2 regions of the Citrobacter sp. GW821-FHT02E08 genome follow, and region 2 is predicted to be linked to the other one. Evidence: predicted binding sites of a transcription regulator. Region 2 holds the regulator's gene; the other holds the start of a gene.
What was found. The regulator ArgR, encoded in region 2, controls arginine synthesis, uptake and breakdown. The targets are predictions, from matches to a motif close to ANTGAATAAAAATACANT.

Region 1: argC (N-acetyl-gamma-glutamyl-phosphate reductase) is a predicted target of ArgR. The motif match lies at 7,443-7,460, and genes of this name have one in related genera.

What each region holds. Positions count from the first base shown of each region.
Region 1 is NZ_JBWKVL010000015.1:106,984-121,906, forward strand. It holds gene AC07UY_RS17865 (helix-turn-helix transcriptional regulator) at 361-1,221, opposite strand; gene AC07UY_RS17870 (phosphoethanolamine transferase CptA) at 1,320-3,053, opposite strand; gene ppc (phosphoenolpyruvate carboxylase) at 3,248-5,899, opposite strand; gene argE (acetylornithine deacetylase) at 6,244-7,395, opposite strand; gene argC (N-acetyl-gamma-glutamyl-phosphate reductase) at 7,574-8,578, shown strand; gene argB (acetylglutamate kinase) at 8,586-9,362, shown strand; gene argH (argininosuccinate lyase) at 9,467-10,840, shown strand; partial or broken gene AC07UY_RS17900 (starvation-sensing protein rspA) at 11,326-11,421, shown strand; gene AC07UY_RS17905 (MFS transporter) at 11,634-12,917, shown strand; gene oxyR (DNA-binding transcriptional regulator OxyR) at 13,225-14,142, shown strand; gene sthA (Si-specific NAD(P)(+) transhydrogenase) at 14,125-14,923, opposite strand, start outside.
Region 2 is NZ_JBWKVL010000001.1:37,340-52,262, reverse strand. It holds gene nanA (N-acetylneuraminate lyase) at 18-911, opposite strand; gene nanR (transcriptional regulator NanR) at 1,046-1,837, opposite strand; gene dcuC (anaerobic C4-dicarboxylate transporter DcuC) at 2,224-3,591, shown strand; gene sspB (ClpXP protease specificity-enhancing factor) at 3,647-4,150, opposite strand; gene sspA (stringent starvation protein SspA) at 4,156-4,794, opposite strand; gene rpsI (30S ribosomal protein S9) at 5,111-5,503, opposite strand; gene rplM (50S ribosomal protein L13) at 5,519-5,947, opposite strand; gene zapE (cell division protein ZapE) at 6,166-7,293, opposite strand; gene zapG (Z-ring associated protein ZapG) at 7,486-7,884, shown strand; gene degQ (serine endoprotease DegQ) at 8,052-9,419, shown strand; gene degS (outer membrane-stress sensor serine endopeptidase DegS) at 9,512-10,579, shown strand; gene mdh (malate dehydrogenase) at 10,654-11,592, opposite strand; gene argR (transcriptional regulator ArgR) at 12,008-12,478, shown strand; gene yhcN (peroxide/acid stress response protein YhcN) at 12,857-13,120, shown strand; gene yhcN-B (DUF1471 family stress response protein YhcN-B) at 13,220-13,486, shown strand; gene AC07UY_RS00170 (barstar family protein) at 13,549-13,821, opposite strand; gene aaeB (p-hydroxybenzoic acid efflux pump subunit AaeB) at 13,946-14,923, opposite strand, start outside.

The DNA of each region.
Region 1 (14,923 bases), on a different contig from region 2:
GCGGGTGGCGGAATGATTGGGTATTGCCTCTCCCCATAACCGTTTTCTGGTTACAGGATAAAAGAGTTGTATCAGGCTACGCTATGTGACAAATCTGCCAAAAACTGGACAAATGTAATGTAAGTATCAAAATGCGATATGCTTCACAAGTCGCCATATTGCAGATGTCATTCTTGTTTTGATATTACAAAAATCCAGTAAATAACATTTTTATCCACTGTCTTCGTCACGTTGGATTACCTGTTGTTTGCTACAACAACATGATGGGCATGGGGGGAGTTGGTGCAGATCCTGAGAAAGACTCGTTAATCGTTTAGTGGAAGTGGATATCAGCCAGGCATTAGCCGCAGCATACCCACATCATTCTGGATTAACGTCCTTCTCGGTGAGTTGGCTGTGGTATTGCCGACGATACTCTGACGGTGAACGCTCCGTATTTTTACGAAACAGACGACAGAAATAGTTGCTGTCGACAAACCCGCAGGTGTGGGCCACTTCTTTGACTTTAAGATCGTAACCTTTGAGCAGTGTCTTCGCATGCTCCAGCCGTGTGTGGTTCAGGTATTCGTTAAAGCCAATAGCGCCGGTTTTTTGAAACAGGTGCGAGAGGTAGTTTGGCGAGATGTAGAAGGCCTGGGCGACTGATTCCCGGGTGAGCGGTGTGGCGTAGTGTTCATCAATATAATCGCGAATAGCTTCGAACAGCGCGTGGCTTCGTGATGCGGTTTGGATCTGACTGCCGAGCAGGTCGCGGCAATGGCTCAGCAGACTGGCCACGATCAGTCTGGCGGTCTGCTGTTCCTGCGGCTGCATTTGCATTTCATTCAGCGTTTGCAGCAAGAAAGAGCCAATGCGGGGGCCACGGCGCGCCACATTCTGTGTGGCCAGATTTTGGTAGTGTTTTCCGTCCCAGTGAACCACGCTAAAACCTAACTGCTGCTTGCCAAACAGAATACTGAGCGTGGTGACGGGCGCTCTCCATTGCGGAAAGTTCCAGCCGCCAGCCGGGACGTACAAAACGTCTCCTGGCGTCAGTGCAGCAGGAGTTCCAGAGATCCCTGCATCGGCGAACTCACCGTCCAGCACAATCTCCAGGCGCGGAAAATCAACCCGATAAGCAAGCTCAGGGATCGGACCGTTGGCCGTAGCGAAATAAATCTGACGTAGCGCCGTGGGACCATTAATGAGACGAGAAAGAAGGTGGCTGACGTCGTGATACATGATGTTCCCTTACCTGGCGCTGACAGGGCAACATTAACTGGCATCATAAAAAAAGGCCACTCTAAAAAGAGTGACCTTCAATCGAACGATGACGTCTGTTACTGATTTGCGACCTGATCCCCATACGGGAGGGTGTCGTAATCTATCAGCGCGTTTTTCTTGTAGGGATTACCAATCCAGCGCGTCACTTCTTTAAATTGCGGGCTGGTGATGGAACGCGTTGGGTCATAACCATCGTAGGTTAATCCTGCTAAGTCAGACCAGGTGTGAATAAACTCGGAGCTGCTGTACTTACGGTCGACATCCTGTGAGAGATCACGCGGATGCGCAGCCTGCCATTTTTCCGACGTCCACAACAGGAAGGGGACGGTATACATATGGCGCGTTGGATTTTCTTCGTTACGCCCCTGTGTTTTATGCGGCGGCGTGTCGTACACCTCTTCGCCGTGATCAGAGAAGTAGAGCAGGAAGCCGTTCGGATCGGTTGCTTTGTAGTCATTAATCAGACTGGCAATCACGTGATCGTTGTACAGATTGGCATTGTCGTAATCGTTATACGACTCCAGCTCATCGTCGCTCAGCCCGGCAGGGACGTGGTCGGTCTTACCATCAAACGTGCCCTGGTTTTCCGGGTAACGAAATTTGTACCTAATGTGCGTACCCAGCAGGTGAACGATAATGAATTTCTTCGGTGCCGGGTCGGCTAACACTTCTTTAAACGGTGTCAGCACGTTGGTGTCATATTCGCGTGCACTTTGAGTGCGTTGCTGGTTCATATAGAACTGCTTGTCGGTCTGTTTTGAGAACACGGTCAGCATGGTGTTACGGGCGGTCATTGTCTGTTGGTTGGTGATCCAGAAGGTCTTATAACCTGCCTGTTTCATCATGTTCATCAGTGACGGCTTCGACAGATACAGATCGGGCTCCTGTTCATTGGCGAAAGTCAGTGCCTGTTGCAGGATCTCAATCGTGTATGGCCGTGAGGTCACTACGTTAGTGAAGACGCTCAACTTAGGGTCTGAGTTGCGCAGGGCGTCCAGTTCCGGCGTGGTTTTACGCGGGTAGCCGTACAAACTCATGCGACCACGTTGGGTGGACTCGCCAATCACCAGGACAAGTGTGCGCGGAGCATCACCGGAATTGTCTTTAAAGTTCTCCAGCGGCGGCAGCGCGTGGTTCTGGCTCAACAGATTGTTTAGCGCGGTCAGCTGGCGCTGATACTCAGAATAGCCAATAACAAATTGCCACGGGGCCGCAGGTTCCATGCGCGAGTACAGGACATTTAGCGTCTTTTCATACGGTGCGCCGTTAACTGCTGACTTGACCACGAACGGGTTCAGAAAAAGGCCGTACAGCAGAGCAAAGGAGACGAACCAACGCCAGCGTCCCGGAATATAAATGGGGCGAAGACGTGTCCACAGCAGCACCGCTACAGCGGTATAGGCTATCGCAATGACAATGATTTTCAGACTGAAATACTGACCCAGAAACTCGCTGGCTTCGTTGGCATTGGTTTCAAACATCACGAACAGGACGCTTTGTGAAAACTCCTGACCGTAAATGACGTAATAACAGAGCGTTGCCAGTGATGCTGCCCACAGTACGATACCTACCACGGCGGCAATAACACGCGTCCGGCTGGGAAACAGCAAAATCGGGATCAGCCAGAGCGAACTGTACAGCAACGAGTCACGTAGCCCGTTTGTGCCGCTGAACCCGGTAATGCAGATAATCGCTTGCAGTAACGTTGAGAAAAAACAGAAATAGAGAAGTGCCCAGCCCAGAGCTTTCCAGCTGAATGCTGGCTTAGGCTGGAAATTTAAGGATTGCATAGAGTAAGCCTGTCTTTAATAGTGGCGCCAAACGTAGCACCCAAACCTTAAGAAAATCTGAACCATCAAGATGAATAATAAATATCCACTCAGTGAATGAAATGCAGACAGAATAGAATGAATCTATGGAGACTATAACATCAGTTTGAAATGCCCGCCCTGGACTATGTCACAGGGCGGTTTACTGGGGGGAATTAACCGGTATTACGCATGCCGGCAGCCACGCCAGCGATGGTGACCATCAGCGCTTGTTCAACGCGTGGATCAGGTTCTTTGCCTTGTTCTTCCGCCAGGCGCGAACGGTGTAACAACTCTGCCTGCAGGACGTTCAGCGGGTCAGTGTAGACGTTTCTTAACTGGATAGACTCGGCAATCCACGGCAGATCAGCCATTAAATGGGCGTCGTTGGCGATCGCCAGCACCACCTTGATGTCTTCCTCCTGCAGATGGCGCAACTCTGCACCCAGCGGCCACAGCTCTTTTTTGACCAGACGCTGGTCGTAGTATTCTGCCAGCCACAGGTCCGCTTTTGAGAACACCATTTCCAGCATCGCAAGACGTGTGGAGAAGAACGGCCAGTCACGACACATGGTTTCCAGTTCGCTCTGCTTGCCATCTTCGACCACTTTTTGCAGTGCGGTACCAGCACCTAACCAGGCCGGGAGCATCAGGCGGTTTTGCGTCCAGGCAAAGATCCACGGGATGGCGCGCAGTGATTCAACGCCCCCGGTGGGTCGACGTTTTGCCGGACGCGAGCCAAGCGGCAACTTAGCCAGTTCCTGTTCTGGCGTTGCCGAGCGGAAATACGGCACAAAGTCTTTGTTTTCACGTACGTAGCCGCGATACATATCGCAAGAGATGACAGACAGCTCATCCATAATATGACGCCAGTCTTCTTTCGGCTCTGGCGGCGGCAACAGGTTAGCCTCCAGAATCGCGCTGGTGTACAACGACAGGCTGCTAATGGTCACTTCCGGCAGACCGTATTTGAAGCGGATCATCTCGCCTTGTTCGGTGACGCGCAGTCCGCCTTTCAGACTGCCTGGCGGTTGGGAGAGGAGTGCGGCATGAGCCGGGGCACCGCCGCGACCAATGGAGCCACCGCGCCCGTGGAACAGTGTCAGTTCAATGCCTGCTTTTTCACAGGTTTTGATCAGAGCGTCCTGCGCCTGATACTGCGCCCAGGATGCGGCCATCACACCGGCATCTTTCGCGGAGTCAGAGTAGCCGATCATGACCATCTGCTTGCCCTGGATAAGCCCGCGATACCAGTCGATATTCAACAGCTGCGTCATCACGCTATCGGCATTGTTCAGGTCATCCAGCGTTTCGAACAGTGGCGCGACAGGCATGGCAAAGCCAATACCGGCTTCTTTCAACAGCAGATGAACGGCCAGTACGTCAGACGGTGTTTTTGCCATCGATATGACGTAAGCGGCAATAGAACCGAGAGGCGCTTCGGCGATGACCTGACAGGTATCAAGCACTTCGCGGGTTTCATTGCTGGGTTCCCAGTTACGTGGCAGCAGCGGACGTTTGGAATTCAGTTCGCGGATCAGGAAGGCCTGCTTGTCGGCTTCTGACCAGTTTTCATAATCGCCAAGACCGAGGTAACGGGTCAGTTCGCCCAGCGCTTCAGTATGACGGGTGCTCTCCTGACGGATATCAATGCGGACCAGCGGTACGCCAAAGCATTTTACGCGGCGAAGGGTGTCGAGCAGTTCGCCGTTGGCGATGATGCCCATGCCACATGCCTGAAGTGACTGATAACAGGCGTACAGAGGCTCCCATAGCTGTTCGTTTTGGGTCAGTAGACCTGCCGGTTTCGGCAGCTTCTCACCTTTCAGACGTGCTTCCAGCCAGGCCTGAGTTGCCATCAGGCGCGCGCGCAGGTTTTTCATCAGATAGCGGTAAGGCTCCGATGCACCTTCTTCGCCGACCATCGCTAACAGTTCCGGCGTGGCATCGACCATGGACAGTTCGGAAATTAAAAATTGAATGTCTTTCAGGAAGAGGTCGGTGGCTTTCCAGCGGCTTAGCAGCATCACATGGCGGGTAATATCTGCCGTTACGTTCGGGTTGCCGTCACGGTCACCGCCCATCCAGGAGGTAAAACGGACGGGAACGAAATCAACGGGCAGCGTGTAACCCAGATTCTCTTCGAGCTGTTCGTTCAGCTCACGCAGGTAGTTAGGTACCCCCTGCCACAGACTGTTTTCTACAACGGCAAAGCCCCATTTGGCTTCATCCACCGGGCTTGGGCGTAGCTTGCGGATCTCATCGGTATGCCAGGACTGGGCGATCAACTGACGCAAACGGCGCATCAGTTGATGACGTTCGTAATCGACGATGTCTTTGTTATCAAGCTGCTTCAGGCAGGTGTTAACTTCACCCATTTTATGGATCAGCGTGCGGCGAGTGATCTCTGTCGGGTGGGCGGTGAGCACCAGTTCCAGGGACAAGGACTCCACGGCCTTTCTGATGGTGGCATCGTCGAGATCGGGTTGGTTTTTTAGTTTACGCAGGGTGCGGGCGATCACTTCCGGGTTGCTGGCAGCTTCGCCATGCGGCGAAATACTGTGGTATTGCTCAGCGGTATTGGCCAGATTCAGAAATTGACTGAACGCACGGGCAACCGGCAAAAGCTCGTCGTTAGACAGATTCTGTAACGTAGTGAGCAATTCCTGGCGGTCGGCTTCATTGCCAGCGCGAGAAGATTTCGACAGCTTACGGATTGTTTCTACGCGATCAAGAATGCTCTCTCCCAACGCATCTTTGATGGTTTCTCCCAGCACTTTGCCGAGCATACTGACATTACTACGCAACGCGGAATATTGTTCGTTCATATGACCCCAGACACCCCATCTTTAATTTGATTGCCCTGTATCTTTCACGCCGCAGCGGTGTTGGCTGCGCTCGCCCATCGGGGTCACTGGCTTATGTCAGTTCCCTGAGATGTGCTGGTGCGCGGCCTTGCTGCAATATGGAATCTTTCGGACATTGTTCTTTGTCGTCTTTTATAAAGCCACGTAAAAGACGTGACGTCAATTGCTGCGAAATCGGTTCAGCAAACGAATAAATGGCGGCAATTTACGTTATTTAATTCAGCAAGAATCAGATAAGTATTGCTTATGAAAATGTAAAAATATCGCCTCGCGTATTCCCTTCGGATGGGCGAGGCGAGGGATCGTTAGTGCCAGCAGAAGTGATGTATCACTTGAGTGATTAATTCACGAGTTGGCTTAATGAAGCGTGTTTCCAGATATTCATCCGGCTGATGGGCCTGGTTAATGGAACCCGGTCCAAGCACCAGCGTTGGGCATAGCGTCTGGATAAACGGCGCTTCGGTGCAGTAGTTCACCACGTCTGTTTTCGTCCCCAGCAGCTTTTCGACCACTTCAACCAGTTGATGGTTGGGCGGACACTCATAGCCTGGGATGGGCGGGTGCAATTCTGACACCGTCAGGCGACCCGGCCAGCGTTCGCTCACTGGCGCCAGAGCATCATTGAGCAGGCCGTTAAGATCATTCAGCGTCATGCCTGGCAGCGGGCGGATATCCATATGCAGTTCGCAACAGGCGCAAATGCGGTTCGCCGCATCACCGCCATGAATATGACCCAGATTTAACGTCGGGTACGGGACGGTAAACGCTTCGTAGTGATAACGTTCTTTCAGGTCGTCGCGCAGTTGCATGATGTGGCCAATAGCGTCATGCATCAGTTCAATCGCATTAACGCCACGCGCCGGATCGCTGGAGTGTCCCGACTGACCCAGAATACGTATCGCGTTTGAAATATGGCCTTTGTGGGCGCGTATCGGTTGCAGCGATGTCGGTTCGCCAATAATCGCGCAGTCCGGGCGCAGAGAGGAGGTCTCCGCAAAATAGCGCGCGCCCGCCATGCTGGTTTCTTCATCGGCGGTCGCCAGAATGTAGAGCGGTTTCTTCAGCTTTGTCACATCCACGTCGCGCAGGGCATCGAGAATAAACGCGAAGAAACCTTTCATGTCAGCCGTGCCCAGACCGTAGAGCTTATTGTCGTGTTCGGTCAGCGTGAAAGGGTCGCGCGTCCAGCGTCCATCATCAAACGGTACTGTGTCGGTATGCCCGGCCAGCAACAGACCACCCGCACCTTGTCCAATACTTGCGAGCATATTGAATTTATGACGGGTTCCGGGGACGGGCTGAACGTCAACCTGAAAGCCCAAATCCTTAAACCATTCAGCCAGCAGAGTGATTAAAGACGCATTGCTTTGATCCAGTGCTTCTTCGGTTGCGCTAATCGATGGTGTGGCAATCAGAGCGCGGTAAATCTCGATAAATGGCGGTAAATCGTTTTTCATTGTTGACACACCTTAGGTCATGATAGTATCAATATTCATGCAGTATTTGTGAATAAAAATACAATAACGTTAAGCGTAATAAAACCCACCAAGTGTAAGGTGAGGTGAAAAACCTTAACCCGGTGAGGAAGATTCCCGTCTTCCCGATCACATAGACGTAAGAAGGTGAACAGCCCCGATGTTGAATACGCTGATTGTGGGTGCCAGTGGTTACGCTGGCGCAGAGCTTGTGACCTATGTAAATCGCCATCCTGATATGACCATAACCGCTTTGACCGTCTCAGCGCAAAGCAATGATGCAGGAAAATTAATCTCTGATTTACATCCGCAGTTAAAGGGCATTGTCGATTTGGCGTTGCAGCCGATGTCTGATATTAGCGAGTTTAGCGCAGGGGTGGATGTGGTGTTCCTCGCCACTGCCCATGAGGTGAGCCACGATCTCGCGCCGCAATTTCTGGCGGCAGGCTGTGTGGTGTTCGACCTCTCCGGTGCGTTCCGCGTTAATGATGGCGCCTTCTACGAGACATATTATGGTTTTACGCATCAGCACCCTGAACTGCTGGAGCAGGCGGTGTACGGTCTGGCTGAGTGGAACGCCGATAAACTGAAAGAGGCAAACCTGATTGCCGTACCGGGGTGTTATCCCACGGCAGCGCAGCTTTCGCTGAAACCACTGATTGATGCCGATCTGCTGGAACTCTCCCAGTGGCCGGTGATCAACGCCACCAGTGGCGTGAGCGGAGCCGGGCGCAAGGCTGCAATCTCGAATAGCTTCTGCGAAGTGAGCCTGCAACCGTACGGCGTGTTTACTCACCGCCATCAGCCGGAAATCGCAACGCATCTGGGGGCAGACGTGATCTTCACGCCGCATCTGGGTAACTTCCCACGGGGCATTCTGGAAACCATTACCTGCCGCCTGAAACCGGGTGTCACGCAGGCTCAGGTAGGGAAGGTATTGCAGCAGGCGTATGGCGATAAACCGCTGGTACGTCTGTATGACAAAGGCGTTCCGGCGCTGAAAAACGTGGTTGGGTTACCGTTCTGCGATATCGGATTCGCAGTACAGGGCGAGCACCTGATTGTTGTGGCAACCGAAGACAACTTATTGAAAGGCGCAGCGGCGCAGGCCATGCAGTGCGCTAACATTCGTTTTGGCTTTGCCGAAACGCAGTCTCTTATTTAAGGGTGCAATGATGAATCCATTGATTATCAAGCTGGGCGGCGTATTACTTGATAGCGAAGAGGCGCTGGAGCGTCTGTTTACCGCGCTGGTGAACTATCGTGAGTCGCATCAGCGTCCGCTGGTCATTGTGCATGGCGGCGGCTGTGTGGTGGATGAGCTGATGAAAGGGCTCAACCTGCCGGTGAAAAAGAAAAACGGCCTGCGTGTGACGCCTGCCGACCAGATCGACATCATTACCGGTGCGCTGGCGGGGACGGCAAACAAAACCCTGCTGGCGTGGGCGAAGAAACATCATATTGCCTCTGTGGGTCTTTATCTTGGCGACGGTGACAGCGTAAAAGTGACTCAGCTCGACGAAGCGTTAGGCCATGTTGGACTGGCGCAGCCGGGTTCGCCTGTGCTGATTAACACCCTGCTGGAAAGTGGTTTTCTGCCGGTGGTTAGCTCAATCGGTGTGACCGAAGAAGGCGAGTTGATGAACGTCAACGCCGATCAGGCGGCGACAGCGCTGGCGGCAACGCTCGGTGCGGATCTCATTCTGCTCTCCGATGTGAGCGGAATTCTCGACGGGAAAGGCCAGCGTATTGCCGAGATGACCGCCGACAAAGCGGAACAACTGATTGAACAGGGCATCATTACTGATGGCATGATTGTGAAGGTAAATGCGGCTCTGGATGCGGCGCGTACGCTGGGCCGTCCGGTGGATATCGCCTCCTGGCGTCATGCGGAACAACTCCCGGCGCTGTTTAATGGTACGCCTATCGGTACGCGTATTCTGGCGTAAGATTCTGTGCCGGATGGCGCTTCGCTTATCCGGCCTACGTGGGCTTGTAGGCCCGGTAAGCGCAGTGCCACCGGGCAAAAATTTGATTATTAAGGAAATTTGTTATGGCACTTTGGGGTGGGCGTTTTACACAGGCAGCGGATCAACGGTTCAAACAGTTCAACGACTCTTTGCGCTTCGACTATCGCCTGGCGGAGCAGGATATCGTCGGCTCTGTGGCCTGGTCCAAAGCGCTGGTAACCGTTGGCGTGTTGACCGCAGACGAGCAGTTGCAGCTTGAAGAAGCACTGAACAATTTGCTGGAAGAGGTACGTCTTGACCCGCAGCAGATCCTGCAAAGCGATGCCGAAGATATTCATAGCTGGGTCGAAGGTAAGCTTATCGACAAGGTCGGCCAGTTAGGCAAAAAGCTGCATACCGGACGTAGCCGCAACGATCAGGTCGCGACCGATCTGAAGCTGTGGTGCAAAGATACCGTCGCGGAGCTGCTGAACGCTACCCGTCAACTGCAAAGTGCGCTGGTGGAAACCGCGCAAAATAACCAGGACGCGGTGATGCCGGGTTATACCCATCTTCAACGCGCGCAGCCAGTCACGTTTGCCCACTGGTGCCTGGCTTACGTTGAAATGCTGGCCCGCGATGAGAGCCGCTTGCAGGATGCGCTTAAGCGTCTGGACGTCAGCCCATTAGGTTGCGGCGCGCTGGCGGGTACTGCTTATGAGATTGACCGTGAACAGCTGGCCGGTTGGCTGGGCTTTGCATCGGCAACCCGTAATAGCCTGGACAGCGTTTCCGATCGTGACCATGTCCTTGAACTGCTGTCCGACGCATCTATCGGGATGGTCCACCTGTCACGCTTCGCAGAAGATCTGATTTTCTTTAATACCGGCGAAGCGGGCTTTGTTGAGCTTTCCGATCGCGTGACTTCCGGCTCTTCTCTGATGCCGCAGAAGAAAAACCCGGATGCGCTGGAACTGATCCGCGGCAAATGTGGCCGTGTGCAGGGCGCACTGACCGGCATGATGATGACGCTGAAAGGTCTGCCACTGGCGTATAACAAAGATATGCAGGAAGACAAAGAGGGGCTGTTCGACGCGCTCGACACCTGGCTGGATTGTCTGCATATGGCGGCGCTGGTGCTGGATGGCATTCAGGTGAAGCGTCCTCGCTGCCAGGAAGCAGCGCAGCAGGGTTATGCCAACGCGACGGAACTGGCGGATTATCTGGTCGCCAAAGGCGTACCGTTCCGTGAAGCGCATCATATTGTGGGCGAAACGGTGGTCGAAGCGATTCGTCAGGGTAAGCCGCTGGAAGCGTTGTCGCTGAATGATTTGCAGAAGTTCAGTGCGGTGATTGGCGATGATGTCTATCCGATCCTGTCGCTGCAATCCTGTCTGGATAAACGGGCGGCAAAAGGAGGCGTTTCGCCGCAGCAGGTTGCTCAGGCGATCGACTACGCGAAAGCGCGCCTGAGTTAACGATTTCTACTCACACTCTCCGGAATACGGGAGAGTGTGAGTTTTCTGTCATATCTGAAATCTCTGCCATTCACGATACTCCTCAATCTTAACCATCCACCATCAGATTAGATAATTAAATCATTATTTGGCATGTCATCACCCTTTCTTTATTACTTCATCTGCTAATGGTTTTTCATCTCTTTTATTGCCGTATGAATTATCAAACTTAAAGTGTTTTAATAAAGGGAGTTATGAATTTTATTGTTGCGGCAGTATTAAGTGGTGTCTATTGGTGATGGCTTGTTGGTAATAACGAAAACCTGTAACGTGTTATTTTAATGATTACTTAGAATAGGGTTAGAGATTCACTTACTATTATTTCTATTATCGGATAGGTCATTTTTTATGTGATCAGTCTTCTGTTTTCAATTTTTTAATCTTGTATGGTAGTAGGTTAAAAGCATAGCATTTTAAGTGCTTATTTACATTTCAGGAAATAAACAATGAAAATTGTAGGCGCTGAAGTTTTTATGACTTGTCCGGGGCGTAATTTTATCACGCTCAATATGACGACTGATGATGGAGGCGTTGGGCCAGGTCTCTCATTTGGCGAAAAGAGAGCAGCAAAACCCCCGCATAAGCCCACATGTTTACCGGTAGCACGTCTGGAAGACGGTACGCTATGGAATGGGTAATTCTTTAAAACACAACGAATAACAACCTCCTCATCCTCACTATTGTTATTGGTTCAGTGTGTAAATCATATTCAAAATAGTAATTGCATTTATTAATCCGCCCGGAGGAACTAAAAATGGATGTTGAAGTATCAGTTGATGCAATTAAAAATAAACCAAAACGAATTAACAATATCCAGACGGTAACATTAGTTTTATTATTCATGGCTGGAATAGTTAATTTCTTAGATCGCTCTTCTCTGAGCGTAGCAGGTGAAGCTATTCGTGGTGAGTTGGGATTATCGGCTACAGAATTTGGTGTGCTACTTTCTGCATTTTCACTTTCTTATGGGTTTTCACAGCTTCCCTCGGGCATTTTGCTCGATCGCTTTGGTCCAAGAATTGTATTGGGTGCTGGCTTAATTTTCTGGTCGTTAATGCAAGTATTAACCGGCATGGTTAACTCATTTAGCCATTTTATCATCATGCGTATTGGTCTTGGCATCGGTGAAGCCCCTTTTATGCCTGCGGGTGTGAAATCCATTACGGACTGGTATGCGCAAAAAGAGCGAGGGACTGCGCTAGGAATTTTTAACTCCTCCACGGTTATCGGCCAGGCTATTGCACCTCCTGCACTGGTTCTTATGCAAATTGCATGGGGGTGGAGAACCATGTTCGTCATTATTGGTGTCGCGGGGATTTTGGTTGGCCTCTGCTGGTATGCCTGGTATCGCAATCGTGCGCAGTTCGTTTTGATGGATGTTGAGCGGGCCTGGCTGTCTGTACCTGCTAAGCCTCGACCTAAACTGCATTTTAGAGAATGGCTGGCGCTTTTCAGGCACCGTACCACCTGGGGGATGATTCTTGGATTCTCAGGCGTCAACTATACAGGCTGGCTCTATATTGCCTGGTTGCCGGGGTATTTACAGGCAGAGCAAGGATTTAGTTTAGCGAAGACGGGCTGGGTGGCAGCCATCCCTTTTCTTGCTGCTGCGGTGGGAATGTGGGTAAACGGGATTGCCGTAGACCGATTAGCTAAACATGGATATGACCTTACGAAAACGCGTAAAACGGCAATTGTTGTAGGTCTGATAATGTCAGCGCTGGGGACTCTGCTGGTTGTTCAATCTTCTACGCCTGCGCAGGCTGTCGCCTTTATTTCAATGGCGCTATTCTGCGTACATTTTGCTGGCACGTCGGCCTGGGGACTGGTTCAGGTTATGGTGTCTGAAACAAAAGTGGCCTCGGTGGCTGCGATTCAAAATTTTGGTAGCTTCATTTTTGCCTCTTTTGCTCCCGTCGTTACGGGGTGGGTGGTGGATACGACCCATTCCTTTAATCTTGCACTGGTGATCGCGGCCTGCGTTACGTTTACCGGGGCGGTTTGCTATTTCTTCATTGTGAAGGATCGCATTGAGTGAAGATCGCTATTTAATGCTTCTCAGGCCCCCTTTATCGGGGGCTTTCCTGCTTACAGCAGGTCGTAATTGACGGCAGTGGTAATGTTTATGCAAAAAAAAAGCGGACCACGGGGTCCGCAAAAGTTCACGTTGGCTTTCGTTATGTCGAGTATGAGAGAAACTCTCTGAACGGGCAGTGGCTTCAAGGGGTTAAAGAGGTACCGCTCCGTTTCTGTGATGTATTATTAGTCAGAAAGCTTGATAGGGATAATCGTTCGTTGCTATGCTACCTATCGCCATGAACTATCGTGGCGACGGAGGATGAATAATGAATATTCGTGATCTTGAATACCTGGTGGCATTAGCCGAACATCGTCACTTCCGGCGGGCGGCGGATTCCTGTCACGTTAGCCAACCGACGCTGAGCGGGCAGATCCGCAAGCTGGAAGATGAGCTGGGCGTGATGCTACTGGAGCGTACGAGTCGTAAAGTTCTGTTCACTCAGGCAGGTTTGCTGCTGGTGGATCAGGCGCGTACCGTACTGCGTGAGGTCAAAGTGCTCAAGGAAATGGCAAGCCAGCAAGGCGAGACAATGTCTGGGCCGCTACATATTGGTTTGATCCCAACGGTTGGCCCTTATTTGCTGCCGCATATTATTCCCATGCTGCATCAGACCTTCCCGAAGTTAGAAATGTATTTGCATGAGGCGCAGACGCATCAGTTGTTAGCGCAACTGGATAGCGGCAAACTCGACTGCGTTATTCTGGCGTTGGTGAAGGAGAGCGAGGCGTTTATCGAAGTCCCGCTGTTTGATGAACCGATGATGCTGGCGATCTATGAAGATCACCCGTGGGCGAACCGCGATCGCGTGCCGATGTCCGATCTGGCGGGTGAAAAGCTGCTGATGCTGGAAGATGGCCACTGTCTGCGCGACCAGGCGATGGGCTTCTGTTTTGAAGCCGGTGCGGATGAAGATACCCATTTCCGGGCGACCAGTCTGGAAACATTACGCAATATGGTAGCGGCAGGAAGCGGGATTACCCTGTTGCCTGCGCTGGCGGTTCCGCGGGAACGTAAGCGTGATGGCGTGGTTTATCTGCCTTGTATTAAGCCTGAACCGCGTCGTACGGTTGGGTTGGTTTATCGTCCAGGATCACCGCTGCGCAGCCGTTATGAGCAGTTGGCGGAGGCCATCCGTGGTTCGATGGATGGCCATTTTGACAACGCGTTAAAACAGGCGGTTTAAACCATTTAACGCCGCTACCCGGTAGGCTTCCGCCATGGTCGGGTAGTTAAAGGTGGTGTTAACGAAGTACTCGATCGTGTTACCACCACCTTTTTGTTCCATGATCGCCTGGCCAATGTGAATAATTTCTGCCGCACGCTCGCCAAAGCAATGGATTCCCAGAATTTCTTTGGTTTCACGATGGAACAGGATTTTCAGCGTTCCGACATTCATCCCAACGATTTGCGCCCGCGCCAGATGTTTAAACTGGGCACGTCCTACTTCATATGGCACTTTCATCGCTGTCAGCTGCTGTTCGGTTTTACCGACAGAGCTGATTTCCGGAATGGTGTAAATCCCGGTGGGGATATCTTCGATAAGATGGGCGGTGGCTTCACCTTTGACCAGCGCGTGTGCTGCGATACGTCCCTGATCGTAAGCTGCAGAGGCAAGACTCGGGTAACCTATCACATCGCCCACGGCATACACGTGCGGTAAAGCCGTTTGGTACATGCTGTTGACTTTCAACTGACCGCGGCTGTCCGTTTCCAGACCAATATTTTCCAGCGCCAGCGAGTCCGTGTTACCGGTGCGACCGTTGGCGTACAGCAGGCAATCCGCTTTTAGTTTTTTGCCGGATTTCAGGTGCATGATCACGCCATCGTCACACCCTTCGATTTTCTCGTACTCTTCATTGTGGCGAATGACGACGCCGCTGTTCCAGAAGTGGTAAGAGAGGGAGTCGGACATTTCCTGATCGAGGAATGCCAGCAGACGATCGCGGGTATTGATCAGGTCGACT
Region 2 (14,923 bases):
CGCCATCCGGCATTGGGCTAGTGCTGCTCCGCCATTAACTGCTCTGCGAGGGCTTGCAGTTCTGGCAGATATTTTTCATCCACAGGCGCAAACGGTTTGCGGCACAGCGGTACAGAAACAACGTCCATGTAGTGCAGTACGGTTTTCAGGCCACGGAACACGCCCACTTTGATCAGCAGGTCGATCACCTTGTTACATTCGCGCTGCAACTGCTGTGCTTTAGCGATATTCCCTTCTTTCAGGGCCTGCACGATCCCCATGTAGCGCCAGCCCATAATGTTGTAGGTACTGCCGATCCCGCCATCCGCGCCCGCCAACAGACCGGAAGCGAAGATTTCGTCGTAGCCGTTGTAGAGCACCAGATCCGGATGCGCACGACGGATCTGCTCCATCTGATAGAGATCGCCCGAGGTCTGTTTCAGCGCGCCAACGCCTGGCAGCGTGACCAGCGTATTGATTTGATCCAGCGTCAGTTTGACACCGCTCAGTGCCGGAATGTTGTAGACCACCATTGGCAATCCATCAGCAGAATCGATAATCGCACGGTAGTGATCGCAATGTTCTTCAAAGCTGAACGGGTAGTAGAACGGCGTAACCGCAGAAACAGCATCAAAACCGTAACGGCTGGCCGCTGCTGCCAGTTGCTGGCTTTCCGCCGTGCTGACGCAACCCACATGAGCAATCAGGGTAATTTTGCCTTTGCCCTCTTCGGCCACGATTTCAAGCACTTCTTCGCGTTCGGCAAGGCTTTGCACAAAGGCTTCCCCGGTGGAACCTCCGACATACACCCCATCAATTCCCTGCTCAATGTTGAATCGCACCAGGCGGCGCAGGCTGTCCTTATCAACTTTCTGCTGCGCGTCGAAAGGGGTCAGGAGTGCGGGCATCACGCCACGTAAATTGCTTGCCATAAATACCTCGTAGTGGTGTTTAAACTGATTAACTATGTACCTTTATACCTGTTATACCAGAACACTTTTACGACAGCGTAATACAGAAAGCTTATTGTGCGATCGACTTCACTAAACCGATCGCAATACGGGGATTATTTGCGGGATTTTTTGGCTTTACCGAAGGCGTGCCAGGTGGCAGACACGCTGTTGAGGTGGCATTGCAGTGCGCGGTCTGCTTCGTCAGGATCGCGGGCGCGGATCGCATCGACAATAGCAATATGCTGTTGATAACTCACGCTGTTATGTTCATACAACGCTTCATCGGCCACTTTCGGGCGCGCGGCGATCAGCCAGTCGAGTAGCGCGACATGGATCGCCATAAAGATCGGGTTGCCGGGGATCTCTGCCAGCACACGGTGAAAATCGACATCGGAGCGAATGAACTGGCTATTGTCATCCAGCGACTGACTGTTGATCTCCAGGGCTTTGCTCAACAGGGCGATCTGTTCGTCCGTGGCGTGCTCAGCGGCGTAACGCACCAGGCTCGATTCAAAGAAAAGGCGTAGTTGTTCAAAATGCGCAATGCCACCAGGGTGCGAGAGAAAATCTTTCGCCATGCCGGAAAGTTCGCTGATGATGGTGTCCGCTGAGGGGCGTGAGACGCGCGCGCGTTCACCGTTGTTGATTTGTACAAGACCTTTGCGCTTGAGCGCGGCCAGCGCTTCACGTACCGACGGGCGTCCGACGTTAAAGAATGCCATCAGTTCGCGCTCGGATGGCAACGGCTCCCCTTCGCCAAATTCACGGCGGCGGATCATCTGCTCCAGCTCTTCTTCAACCATTTCAGAGAGTTTTTTACGTGCCAGCGGGCGGCGGCGCAAACTGTTACCGATGGTTGATGGAGAATCTTCTGCTTGCGAATCAAATGCGTTCATAGCGTCCAGTCTGATGAATTATGACCAACAACAACAAAAGTTATCCTAACACAGGATCGAAAGCGGGGTGAAATGCTCCGACTTTCTCATTTAGAAAACAAATGATTCCCGCGTTCTCTCATTATACATGAATTATTCAGTGCGCTATTTATCCCTCTATTTTCTCTTTATTTATTCTCTCTTTTTTAACGATACGAGTCCTCTGACCAAGTTAGTGAAATTTAAGAATATGCTCTTGAAAAATAATCATAACAATATGTTTTTAAACAAAATAATTAAATATTCAATTTAAAAACAAGATATCCATGCCATAAAAACCGTAAAGAAAAATATAACATCCGCTCCAGCACACCATCATCACCTGATTCATCTTCTTTCTGGCATGGAGTGAGAAAATGTTCGGCATAATAATTTCTGTGATCGTTTTAATTACGATGGGCTATCTGATCCTCAAAAACTATAAACCCCAGATAGTATTGGCTGCTGCGGGGATCTTCCTGATGCTATGTGGCGTCTGGTTGGGTCTGGGATCGCTTCTGGATCCGGCCAAAAGCAGCGGCTATCTGTTGGTTGATATTTATAATGAGATCCTGCGCATGCTCTCAACCAGGGCCGCCGGGTTAGGGTTGTCCATCATGGCTGTGGGGGGATATGCCCGTTATATGGACCGGATGGGAGCCAGTCGGGCAATGGTGAGTCTGCTGAGCCGGCCACTGAAGCTTATCAAATCACCCTATATTGTTCTCGCCGCAACCTATGTGATCGGACAGATCATGGCACAATTCATTACCAGCGCGTCGGGGCTGGGAATGCTATTGATGGTCACGCTCTATCCGACGTTGGTCAGCCTGGGAGTGAGCCGTCTTTCTGCGGTGGCGGTCATCGCAACATCAATGTCGATTGAGTGGGGGATCCTCGAAACTAACTCTATTTTCGCAGCACAGGTCGCCGGAATGAAAATCGCGACCTATTTCTTTCAGTACCAGCTTCCTGTCGCCACCTGCGTCATTGTTGCTGTTGCTATCGCCCATTTTTTCGTTCAACGCCGATTTGACCAAAAGGCGACGACAGAGAGCGGCCACCCCGTGGAGCAACGCGCTCTTGAGGATGTCCCACCGCTTTATTACGCGCTTTTACCCGTAATGCCGCTCATCCTGATGCTTGGCTCACTCCTCCTGGCACATACCGGCTACATGCAGTCAGAGCTCAATTTGGTGGTAGTGATGCTGATGAGCATGACCATCACCATATTTGTGGAATTCATTCGTACGCACAATCTTCGGGAGACGATGGATGACGTCCAGGCGTTCTTTGATGGTATGGGCACCCAGTTTGCGAATGTTGTCACACTGGTGGTCGCGGGTGAAATTTTTGCCAAAGGCTTAACCACTATCGGTACTGTAGATGCAGTGATTAAAGGCGCTGAGCATTCCGGCCTCGGCGGTATTGGCGTCATGATCATCATGGCGATCGTCATTGCGGCCTGCGCAATTGTGATGGGTTCCGGCAACGCTCCATTTATGTCTTTTGCGAGTCTAATCCCGGATATCGCCACAGGACTTCACATTCCCGCCGTCGTTATGATCATGCCGATGCATTTTGCGACAACGCTGGCTCGCGCGGTTTCGCCGATCACCGCCGTCATTGTTGTAACGTCAGGCATTGCGGGCGTCTCTCCCTTTGAGGTCGTTAAGCGTACGGCGATCCCAATGGCGGTAGGATTCGTGGTGAATATGATTGCCACTATCATATTTTTTTATTAGCGGACAGTAGAATACAAAACAGGCCCCTGGGGGCCTGTTTGATTTTATAGACGATTTATTTTACGACGCGGAGCGCCGGTCGACCACCACGTGGCGGTGGCGGCGGATCGTCATCGGGACGGTTGTCATCATCATGATCCGGCTTATCACCATCGATAACAGACATGACCGTCTCGCCCTCTACACCCGCGGTTTCGTCATCATCATTGATACTGGTGACGTTTTCATCGTAAGCGGCTTCAGGTTCGAACATCGTACCCGCGCCATTCTCACGTGCATAAATCGCCAGCACGGCAGCCAGCGGAACTGAAACCTGGCGAGGTACGCCGCCAAAGCGCGCATTGAAACGCACTTCGTCATTCGCCAGCTCCAGGTTCCCCACCGCACGAGGCGCAATGTTCAGGACTATTTGCCCGTCACGCGCATATTCCATGGGGACATGCACGCCAGGAAGCGTCACATCCACCACCAGGTGCGGCGTTAGCTGGTTATCCAGCAGCCATTCATAAAATGCACGCAGCAGGTATGGACGGCGTGGGGATAGCTGTGACAAATCCATACAGATTAACCCCGGCCGAGGCGCATTTCACGCTCAGGTTCGGTCAGCGACGCCAGGAAAGAGTCACGCTCAAATACGCGAGTCATGTACCCTTTCAGCTCTTTCGCACCCGCGCCGCTGAACTCAATGCCCAACTGCGGCAAACGCCACAGCAACGGCGCCAGGTAGCAATCGACCAGGCTGAATTCATCGCTCAGGAAATACGGTTTCTGACCAAATACAGGCGCAATCGCCTGCAGCTCTTCACGCAGTTGTTTGCGTGCAACGTCAGCTTCAGAAGCAGACCCGTTTACGATGACGTTCATCAGCGTATACCAGTCTTTTTCTATACGGTGCATGTACAGGCGGCTTTCACCGCGAGCAACCGGGTAAACCGGCATCAGCGGCGGATGAGGGAAACGCTCATCAAGATATTCCATAATGATGCGAGATTCCCATAGGGTCAGCTCACGATCCACCAGTGTCGGTACGCTCTGATTCGGGTTGAGGTCAATCAGATCCTGAGGTGGATTGTCCTTTTCCACGTGCTCGATCTCGAAACTAACACCTTTTTCAGCCAGCACAATGCGGACCTGATGGCTATAGATGTCAGTAGGACCAGAAAACAGCGTCATTACCGAACGTTTGTTGGCAGCGACAGCCATGAAAACCTCCAGGTATATTCAGAATTTTTACTGCTACCAGCCACCAGGTGACCAGTCAGAAGTTATGTTTCCCATCGTCGGAAAAGTCATTCGCTGTTCAAAAATCAAACAAAAAATGAACAATCCTCGATATTTGGGCAGAAAATTGGATGATAGTTTACCAGATTTTGTGACCTTTGTGGTGAGTCGATTCTGGAAATGGGGAAAAAGAGGGCGCTAATCGGAGGATAGCGGTGCGTTTGACGGTGATATATCGATAAAAAAACCCGCCGAAGCGGGTTTTTCGCCAACTGTGCTCTGCCGAAGCAGAAACCAATTAACGTTTGGAGAACTGCGGACGACGACGTGCTTTACGCAGACCGACTTTCTTACGTTCAACCTGACGAGCGTCACGAGTAACGAAGCCAGCTTTACGCAGTTCAGAACGCAGGGACTCGTCGTACTCCATCAGAGCGCGGGTGATACCGTGACGGATCGCACCAGCCTGACCAGAGATACCACCACCTTTAACGGTGATGTACAGATCCAGTTTCTCAACCATGTCGACCAGTTCCAGCGGCTGACGAACTACCATGCGGGCAGTTTCACGACCGAAGTACTGTTCCAGAGAACGTTGGTTGATTACGATTTTACCACTGCCCGGTTTGATGAAAACGCGAGCTGCGGAACTTTTGCGGCGACCAGTGCCGTAGTATTGATTTTCAGCCATTGCCTATAATCCCGATTAGATGTCAAGAACTTGCGGTTGCTGTGCCGCATGGTTGTGCTCGTTGCCCGCGTAAACTTTCAGTTTACGGTACATAGCACGACCCAGCGGGCCTTTTGGCAGCATGCCTTTAACCGCGATTTCAATCACACGCTCAGGACGGCGGGCAATCATCTCTTCAAAGGTCGCTTGTTTGATACCGCCGATGTGGCCAGTGTGGTGATAGTACACTTTGTCAGTACGCTTGTTGCCGGTTACAGCAACTTTGTCAGCGTTCAGAACAATGATGTAATCACCGGTATCTACGTGCGGAGTGTATTCCGCTTTGTGCTTACCGCGCAGGCGACGAGCCAGTTCAGTAGCCAGACGGCCCAGAGTTTTACCGGTCGCGTCAACAACATACCAGTCGCGTTTTACGGTTTCTGGTTTAGCTGTAAAAGTTTTCATTAAAAGCTTACCCAAATAAATAAGTTACACGTTGGTGAACACCCAAACGTTTAGTCAGTTGAGGTTCACACGACATTGTCCAGCAAACCTACCCCTTCGAATAGCCTATGCCGGCGCAGAGAAAGTTTCGGGAAAAAAACTCTCTTGTAACGTGGGGTCGCAAGATTATAGAGAAGTCGGGGTCAAAGGTCGACCCCTTTATGTGATTTGCGACAGGTTTAACCGGCCAGGTGTTCCCGCTTGAGGTACTCCTCGCTCTGCATCTCCTGTAAACGCGACAGACAGCGCTGAAATTCGAACTTCAGGCGCTCGCCCCGATAGATTTCATATAAAGGTACGGCGGCGCTAACCACCAGTTTGACGTGGCGCTCATAAAACTCATCCACCAGCGCAATAAAGCGACGCGCTTCACTCTCCATCAACGGCGTCATCACGGGAACATCAAATAACAGCACCGTATGAAAAAGACGCGACAACGCAATGTAGTCATGCTGGCTACGGGCATCCACGCACAGCGTGGAGAACGAGACTGCCAGCGTTTGGTTTTCGACTCCCAGCGTTGCGAGCGGACGATGGTTAACTTCCAGCGTCGGCGCATGCTCACGCTTTGTCTCCGCAAGCGCCAGCCAGAGCGAATCCATCTGCCGTTGCGTGTCATCGTTGAGCGGGGCGAGCCATAAATGCGCCTGAGTCAGCGTACGCAGGCGATAATCGACCCCGGCGTCCACATTCATGATGTCACAGTGCTGTTTTATCGCATCTATGGCCGGGAGAAAACGCGCACGTTGCAGACCGTTACGGTACAAGTCGTCCGGCGGAATGTTGGATGTCGCCACCAGCGTGATACCGCGAGCAAACAGCGCCTTCATTAATCCACCAAGCAACATCGCATCGGTGATATCCGAAACAAAAAACTCATCGAAACAGAGCACATCCGTCTCTGCTTTAAAACGGTCGGCAACGATCTCCAGCGGGTCGCTTTTCCCCTGTAGGGCGGTCAGTTCTTCATGTACGCGCAGCATAAAACGGTGGAAATGCAGTCGCTGTTTACGTTCGCCCGGCAGACTGTGATAAAACAGATCCATCAGCCAGGTTTTCCCGCGTCCCACCCCGCCCCACATATACAGACCGCGCACCGGTAAACGTGCTGCTGGCTCACGTTTTCCCAACAATTTGCCAAAACGGGCCATCAGTCCGCTGGCCTGTGGCTCAGGGGACACGCTGCTCGTTAGTTCCTGGTAAATGGTTTCCAGCCGGTTAACCGCTTCTTTTTGTACGTCGTCGGGCTGATGGCTTCCCTCGTTGAGGGCATGGAGGTAACGCGATGTCGGGGAAAAGCTTTGCATGATGTTATTGTTATTCCTTGAGAATCGATGTGCCGTCGTTCACGGTTGACGAAAAAAAGGCCGTTCTACACTACGCGATATAAAGTCGGGATTCCACTTCTACGGGATTAGCGGTTATAGTGGCATAATCAGGCGCAGGCATGGAGCCTAAAGCCAACACCCTACGGAAACAAAAGACAACGGGAGATGTTCATGACCTGGGAATATGCGCTAATTGGGTTAGTCGTCGGTATCATTATTGGTGCCGTAGCCGTGCGTTTTGGTAATCGTAAATTACGTCAACAGCAGGCATTGCAGTACGAACTGGAAAAGAACAAAGCTGAGCTGGAAGAGTATCGTGAAGAGCTGGTCAGCCACTTTGCCCGCAGCGCTGAGCTGCTGGATACCATGGCGCATGATTATCGCCAGCTGTATCAACACATGGCAAAAAGCTCCAGCAGCCTGCTGCCGGAACTGACTGCGGAAACTAACCCGTTCCGTAATCGCCTGGCGGAGTCTGAAGCCGGTAACGATCAGGCACCGGTTCAGATGCCACGTGACTATTCCGAAGGGGCGTCCGGCCTGCTACGTGCGGGTGCCAAACGCGGTTAACCACACAACGTAAATAATTTTATTGGGCGCAGTCATTGCGCCCTCTCTTCTCTCCTGTCCCAGCTATTATTTAGTCAGCAGTCTCATTGTTGCCATGTCGAAAATTCAATAACATCAAACTGTTTTGAATCGTCTTTCCTTTCACTCAAGGTACGAGAGCAGGATCCATGAAAAAACAAACCCAGTTGTTGAGTGCATTAGCGTTAAGTATCGGTTTAACGCTCTCAGCGCCGTTTCAGGCCCTCGCGTCAATACCAGCACAAATTCCTGGCCAGGCAGCGCTGCCAAGCCTCGCCCCCATGCTGGAAAAGGTACTGCCTGCCGTGGTTAGCGTCAGAGTCGAAGGAACGGCTGCCCAGGGGCAAAAAGTCCCGGAAGAGTTCAAAAAATTTTTTGGCGATGAGTTACCTGACCAACCGTCACAACCTTTCGAAGGTTTAGGGTCTGGGGTCATCATTGATGCCGCGAAAGGGTATGTCCTGACCAATAATCACGTTATCAGTCAGGCGCAGAAGATCAGCATCCAGTTAAATGACGGGCGTGAATTCGACGCCAAACTGATCGGCAGTGACGATCAAAGTGATATCGCTCTGCTGCAAATTCAGAAAGCCAGTAATCTGACGCAAATTGCCATCGCCGACTCCGACAAGTTGCGCGTAGGGGACTTTGCCGTCGCCGTAGGTAATCCGTTTGGGCTGGGGCAAACGGCGACGTCCGGTATTGTGTCTGCGCTGGGGCGTAGCGGGCTGAATCTGGAAGGGCTGGAAAACTTCATTCAGACTGACGCGTCCATTAACCGCGGTAACTCTGGTGGGGCTCTGCTCAACCTGAACGGCGAGCTGATCGGTATTAACACCGCCATCCTTGCCCCTGGCGGCGGCAGTATCGGAATTGGGTTTGCTATCCCGAGCAACATGGCGCGCACGCTGGCGCAGCAGTTGATCCAGTTCGGTGAAATCAAGCGGGGTCTGCTGGGTATCAAAGGCACGGAAATGACTGCCGATATCGCCAAAGCGTTCAAACTTGACGTACAGCGCGGCGCATTTGTCAGTGAAGTGCTGCCAAACTCGGGTTCCGCAAAAGCGGGCGTGAAGTCCGGCGATGTCATCACCAGTCTTAACGGCAAGCCACTCAACAGTTTTGCAGAGTTACGTTCGCGTATTGCAACAACGGAGCCTGGCACCACCGTGAAACTGGGTCTGTTGCGTGACGGTAAACCACTGGAGGTCGACGTTACCCTGGACTCCAACACATCATCATCCGCCAGTGCTGAGATGATCGCCCCGGCGCTGCAAGGTGCTACGTTAAGCGACGGTCAATTGAAGGACGGCAGCAAAGGCATCAAGATTGATAATGTTGAAAAAAGCAGCCCTGCGGCTCAGGCGGGTTTACATAAAGATGACGTCATCGTCAGTGTAAACCGCGATCGCGTGAACTCTATCGCCGAGATGCGCAAGGTGCTGGAGGCGAAACCGTCCATCATTGCTCTGCAAATCGTTCGCGGTAATGAGAGCATTTATTTGCTCTTACGTTAAGTCCGTCGTGAACCGGACATCAGCCTCACGTGTGATGTCCGGTAAACTCATGGTATGCTGCTGACGTTCCCTTTTTTAATGACGCCTCCATCATGTTTGTGAAGCTCTTACGTTCAGTCGCGATTGGTTTAATTGTCGGCGCCATTTTGTTGGCCGCTATGCCGTCGCTGCGCAAAATAAATACCCTTACGGCTCCGCAATTCGACAGCACCGATGAGACGCCTGTCAGTTACAACTCGGCGGTCCGCCGTGCAGCACCAGCCGTCGTTAACGTCTATAACCGCAGTATGAACAGTACGGCGCATAATCAGCTTGAGATCCGCACGCTGGGCTCCGGTGTGATCATGGATCAGCGCGGTTATATCATCACCAACAAGCATGTCATTAACGACGCCGATCAGATCATCGTCGCCCTACAAGATGGACGCGTGTTTGAGGCGCTGCTGGTGGGGTCCGATACGCTGACCGATCTGGCCGTGTTAAAAATTAATGCCGCCGGTGGACTCCCGACGATTCCGATAAACTCGCGCCGTACGCCGCATATTGGCGACGTCGTTCTGGCAATCGGTAACCCGTATAATCTCGGACAAACCATCACCCAGGGGATCATCAGCGCGACCGGTCGTATTGGTCTGAACCCTTCCGGGCGCCAGAATTTTCTACAAACGGACGCCTCCATCAACCACGGTAACTCCGGTGGTGCGCTTATCAACTCGCTGGGTGAGTTGATGGGTATTAACACCTTATCCTTTGATAAAAGTAATGACGGCGAAACGCCGGAAGGCATTGGTTTCGCCATTCCGTTCCAGCTGGCGACCAAAATTATGGATAAACTTATCCGTGATGGTCGTGTGATCCGTGGCTACATCGGTATTGGCGGCCGCGAAATCGCGCCAATGCATGCCCAGGGCGGTGGAATAGACCAAATTCAGGGAATCGTCGTCAATGAGGTCTCACCGGATGGCCCGGCGGCTCAGGCTGGCATTCAGGTCAATGACTTGATCATTTCGGTGAACAATAAGCCTGCCGTTTCCGCGCTGGAAACGATGGACCAGGTAGCTGAAATTCGCCCAGGCTCGGTGATCTCTGTGGTCGTCATGCGGGATGACAAGCAGTTGACGCTGCAGGTTACCATTCAGGAATATCCGGCAACCAACTGAGTATTTCCCGAAGCCAGAGACAAAAAAAACCGGAGTCGCAATGCTCCGGTTTTTTTTCACTGATGGCGGTTCGCTTACTTATTAACGAACTCTTCGCCCAGGGTGATATCTTTCTTCAGCGTATCCAGCATGCCTTCCATCGCATTCTGCTCAAAGGCACTCAGTTTGCCGATAGACTGACGCTCTTCCACACCATTTTTGCCCAGCAGCAGCGGTTGTGAGAAGAAACGCGCATACTGGCCGTCGCCTTCAACGTAAGCACATTCCACAACGCCTTTTTCGCCCTGCAGCGCGCGAACCAGAGACAGACCAAAACGTGCGGCAGCCTGACCCATAGACAGGGTTGCAGATCCGCCACCGGCTTTTGCTTCAACCACTTCAGTACCCGCGTTCTGGATACGTTTGGTCAGGGCAGCGGCCTCTTCCTCGGTGAAGCTAACGCCAGGGATTTGCGACAGCAGTGGCAGAATTGTCACACCAGAGTGTCCGCCAATCACCGGAACTTCAACTTCAGTCGGCAGCTTGCCTTTCAGTTCCGCAACAAAGGTGTTGGAGCGGATGATGTCCAGCGTGGTCACGCCAAACAGTTTGTTCTTGTCGTAAACACCTGCTTTCTTCAGGACTTCTGCAGCGATAGCGACAGTGGTGTTCACCGGGTTGGTGATAATACCCACGCACGCTTTCGGGCAGGTTTTCGCAATCTGCTGGACCAGGTTTTTCACGATACCGGCGTTAACGTTAAACAGGTCGGAACGATCCATACCCGGTTTACGCGCCACACCCGCAGAGATCAGAACCACATCCGCACCTTCCAGTGCCGGGGTTGCGTCTTCGCCACAGAAACCTTTGATCTTCACAGCAGTTGGGATATGGCTCAAGTCAGTGGCCACACCTGGAGTCACTGGAGCGATGTCGTACAGGGAGAGTTCTGAACCTGAAGGCAGTTGATTCTTTAACAATAATGCTAGCGCCTGACCGATACCGCCAGCTGCGCCGAGGACTGCAACTTTCATCCTAAACTCCTTATTATATTGATAAGCTAAGTGTTTAATGCTCCGCGGCGGCGACCTTAATTCACAAAATTAATGATTACAATACTCACGTGTCAAGAATGCGGAGTCACGCGAATTTGGCTTTTATGCATTTAATTTACGTAATCCAAAGCCACTGCAGCTGTAGAGCAACTTTTCCACAAGTGCGGACAATATACCCTACTCCCCCCTCAAAACAACATCAATTTGATAACATTTAATTTACTTTTAACCTTATTTGCGAGCCGTGACACAGGCATGTTTCTTGATAACGAAATTTGATAAAATTCCGCTCTTTCATAACATTATTTCAGCCTCGAACAAGGCAGACTGTTTGCATAAAAATTCATCTGTATGCACAATAATGTTGTTTCTACCGCCATATTACGGGTGACTTATGCGAAGCTCGGCAAAACAAGAAGAATTAGTAAAGGCGTTTAAAGCGCTGCTTAAAGAAGAAAAATTCAGCTCACAGGGTGAAATCGTCCTCGCGTTGCAGGATCAGGGCTTTGATAACATCAACCAGTCCAAAGTCTCACGCATGCTGACAAAGTTCGGCGCCGTGCGGACCCGCAACGCAAAAATGGAGATGGTGTACTGCCTCCCGGCAGAGTTGGGTGTCCCCACGACATCCAGCCCGTTAAAGAACCTGGTATTAGATATCGATTTCAATGACGCCGTTGTAGTGATCCATACCAGCCCAGGCGCTGCGCAACTGATCGCACGCCTGCTGGATTCACTGGGCAAAGCGGAAGGTATCCTCGGGACAATTGCGGGCGATGACACCATTTTCACAACCCCAGCTAATGGCTTCTCAGTGAAAGATCTGTACGAAGCGATTCTCGAACTGTTCGAACAAGAGCTGTAATCCCCTCTCCCCGCCGCCACACACGGCGGGGAAAATCCTGCCTTTCTCCCTGCTTTACGCGCATTTCCACTGCTTTTGATTTAACGAATAGTGCGTTTAATCGCTTAAACACATTCACGTGGTCAATGATAAAGCCAAATATCGCACATTTTGTTAAATTTTATATCTTTATGAATTTACTAGATTTAAATCGAAAACCTCGCCACCAGAAGCATTTTTAATTCCATGTGATTATAAAAAATAAATTTTTTAATACTTAATCACTAACTGAACCATTAGCAGGGTATTAATTAATCGCGTGACTAGTGTATACTTTATTTTGTGATGAGGGTCACGAAACAAAGGACCCCAATAAAAGAATTCGACGAGGTAAATATCATGAAAATCAAAACTACAGTTGCAACGTTAAGTATTCTCTCTGTTCTCTCATTCGGTGCATTTGCCGCAGATTCCATCAATGCCCAGCAGGCGCAAAACCGCGAAGCTATCGGTTCTGTTTCCGTCAGCGCGATCGGCTCTTCACCGATGGACATGCATGAAATGCTGAACAAAAAAGCGGAACAACAAGGCGCCTCAGCGTATCAGATCACCGAAGCACGTAGCGGTAGCCACTGGCACGCCACTGCTGAACTGTACAAATAAGGCTCGCCTGTCATCGCTAATGCAAACAATAACTCGCGGGAATATCGCATAAGAACGCCCTTCAAACCGCTGAGTTAACCGTATTGAGGAATGTAAACTATGAACACTAAATATCTTATCGCTTCACTCGGCCTGGCTTCAGTTCTCTCTTTCGGCGCAAACGCTGCCGTACACCAGGTCAATGCGCAAGAAGCACAAAATCTGCAATCCATGGGCAGTGTCTCTGTTTCTCAGATTGGCAGTTCTCCGATGGATATGCGTCAGGAGCTCGCCGCTAAAGCAGAAAAAGCAGGCGCCAGCAGCTATCGCGTGATTGAACTGAAAGAAGGGTCACAGTGGCACGCCACGGCAGAACTCTACAAATAAACCCTCGTCGTCTAGTCCGACGACTTGCCCCCGCCTGTCGGGGGCTTTTTTATACCTAAGGCTTAGAGCCGAACGTTAAAACGTAACTGTCCTTCCAGCTCTTCTTCTGCTTCATCGAACAGCAAAATCAGCGCCCCATAACGTCGGCGCTGCTTTTCAGGTAGATGAACAAACTCTATTTCCAGCGGCAACGGCAATACTTCGCCTATCACTATCTCCCACAGAGAATCCAGATCGCTGATCTGTTCTCTGGCAATACCAAACATCCGCGCAAACTCACGGTAAAAGTCACTCTGGTTTTCTATCTCATCAAAATCAAAGGTATAGATATTCATTGCCCGCCACCACCTCCGGTAAGCGCTTTCGCAACCCACCAAACTACCTACCACGACGATTCCTGCACATCGGTTAAGTATAGCCATAAAAAAACCGACGCTTTTGGCGTCGGCTTTTCCGTGTTTAGTTATCCGTGAGGGCATGCTGGTATTTATGCAACATGCCTGAGAGGCGTTTTACTGGTTCCGTGACCTGCGGTGGTGCTTCCCAGATGCGCAGTTTTTCCTGATAGATATCGAGTTCCTCAAGGAGTTGTCCGAAGTATCGCCGACGCTTGTCGTCGCTACTGGCGGAAATCACGCGATCGGCGGTGCGGCGAAGCTGACGGTGGAAAATAGAGAGATCGTCATTCACCGGAACCGGCGCGTCACGAAGACGTTGATGCGCAATGATCATCGTCAGCGCCAGACGGAATTTGGGCAAATCCCCAGGGAATTTGTTCATCAGCAAAAACAGCTGCTGATAGAGCGCCGGAAGATGGTTTTGCTTACGCCGTACCACATTGGTGGTCATGGCTGAGACGGCCGCCGAAACAAACTGATTCAGCAACACGCGACCGGTCCTGTCGCGGGAGTTATCCCGTACCAGCAATATCACGATAAACGCCAGCATACAGCCGACAATCTGCCCCAATGCGCTGTCCAGAAACTGGCTGAAATGGAAGGTCATGGGGTTGTCGAGCACAATGATGTTAATGGTGCTCGCCAGTGCCCCCATCGAACCCAGGCGGCGTTTCTGGACTTCGATTCCCAGAAAGAAGCCCAGTACCGCCAGACTAAGACAGAGCAGCAACATACTTTGTTGGGTGTTGGGGATGATCACCAGAAAATAGAGTAACCCCAACGGCAGCGCTGCCAGCGTCCCGTAGATAAAGTCGATCGCAACCATTCGCGGATTCGGCAATCGCATCGCCAGTGAGGTCACGACGGCAATCATCACCATCGCACCGCTACCAGACGTCCATCCCGTCCACAGCCAGAACAACGTCCCCAGCACACATGACAAGGTGGTGCGCCAGAAGTTGACCATCGCATGGTGACGCTCGGCAGACTCCACCTTCACCACGGGCTCACCCTGTAAAATCTCTTCTTCAGTCGCACT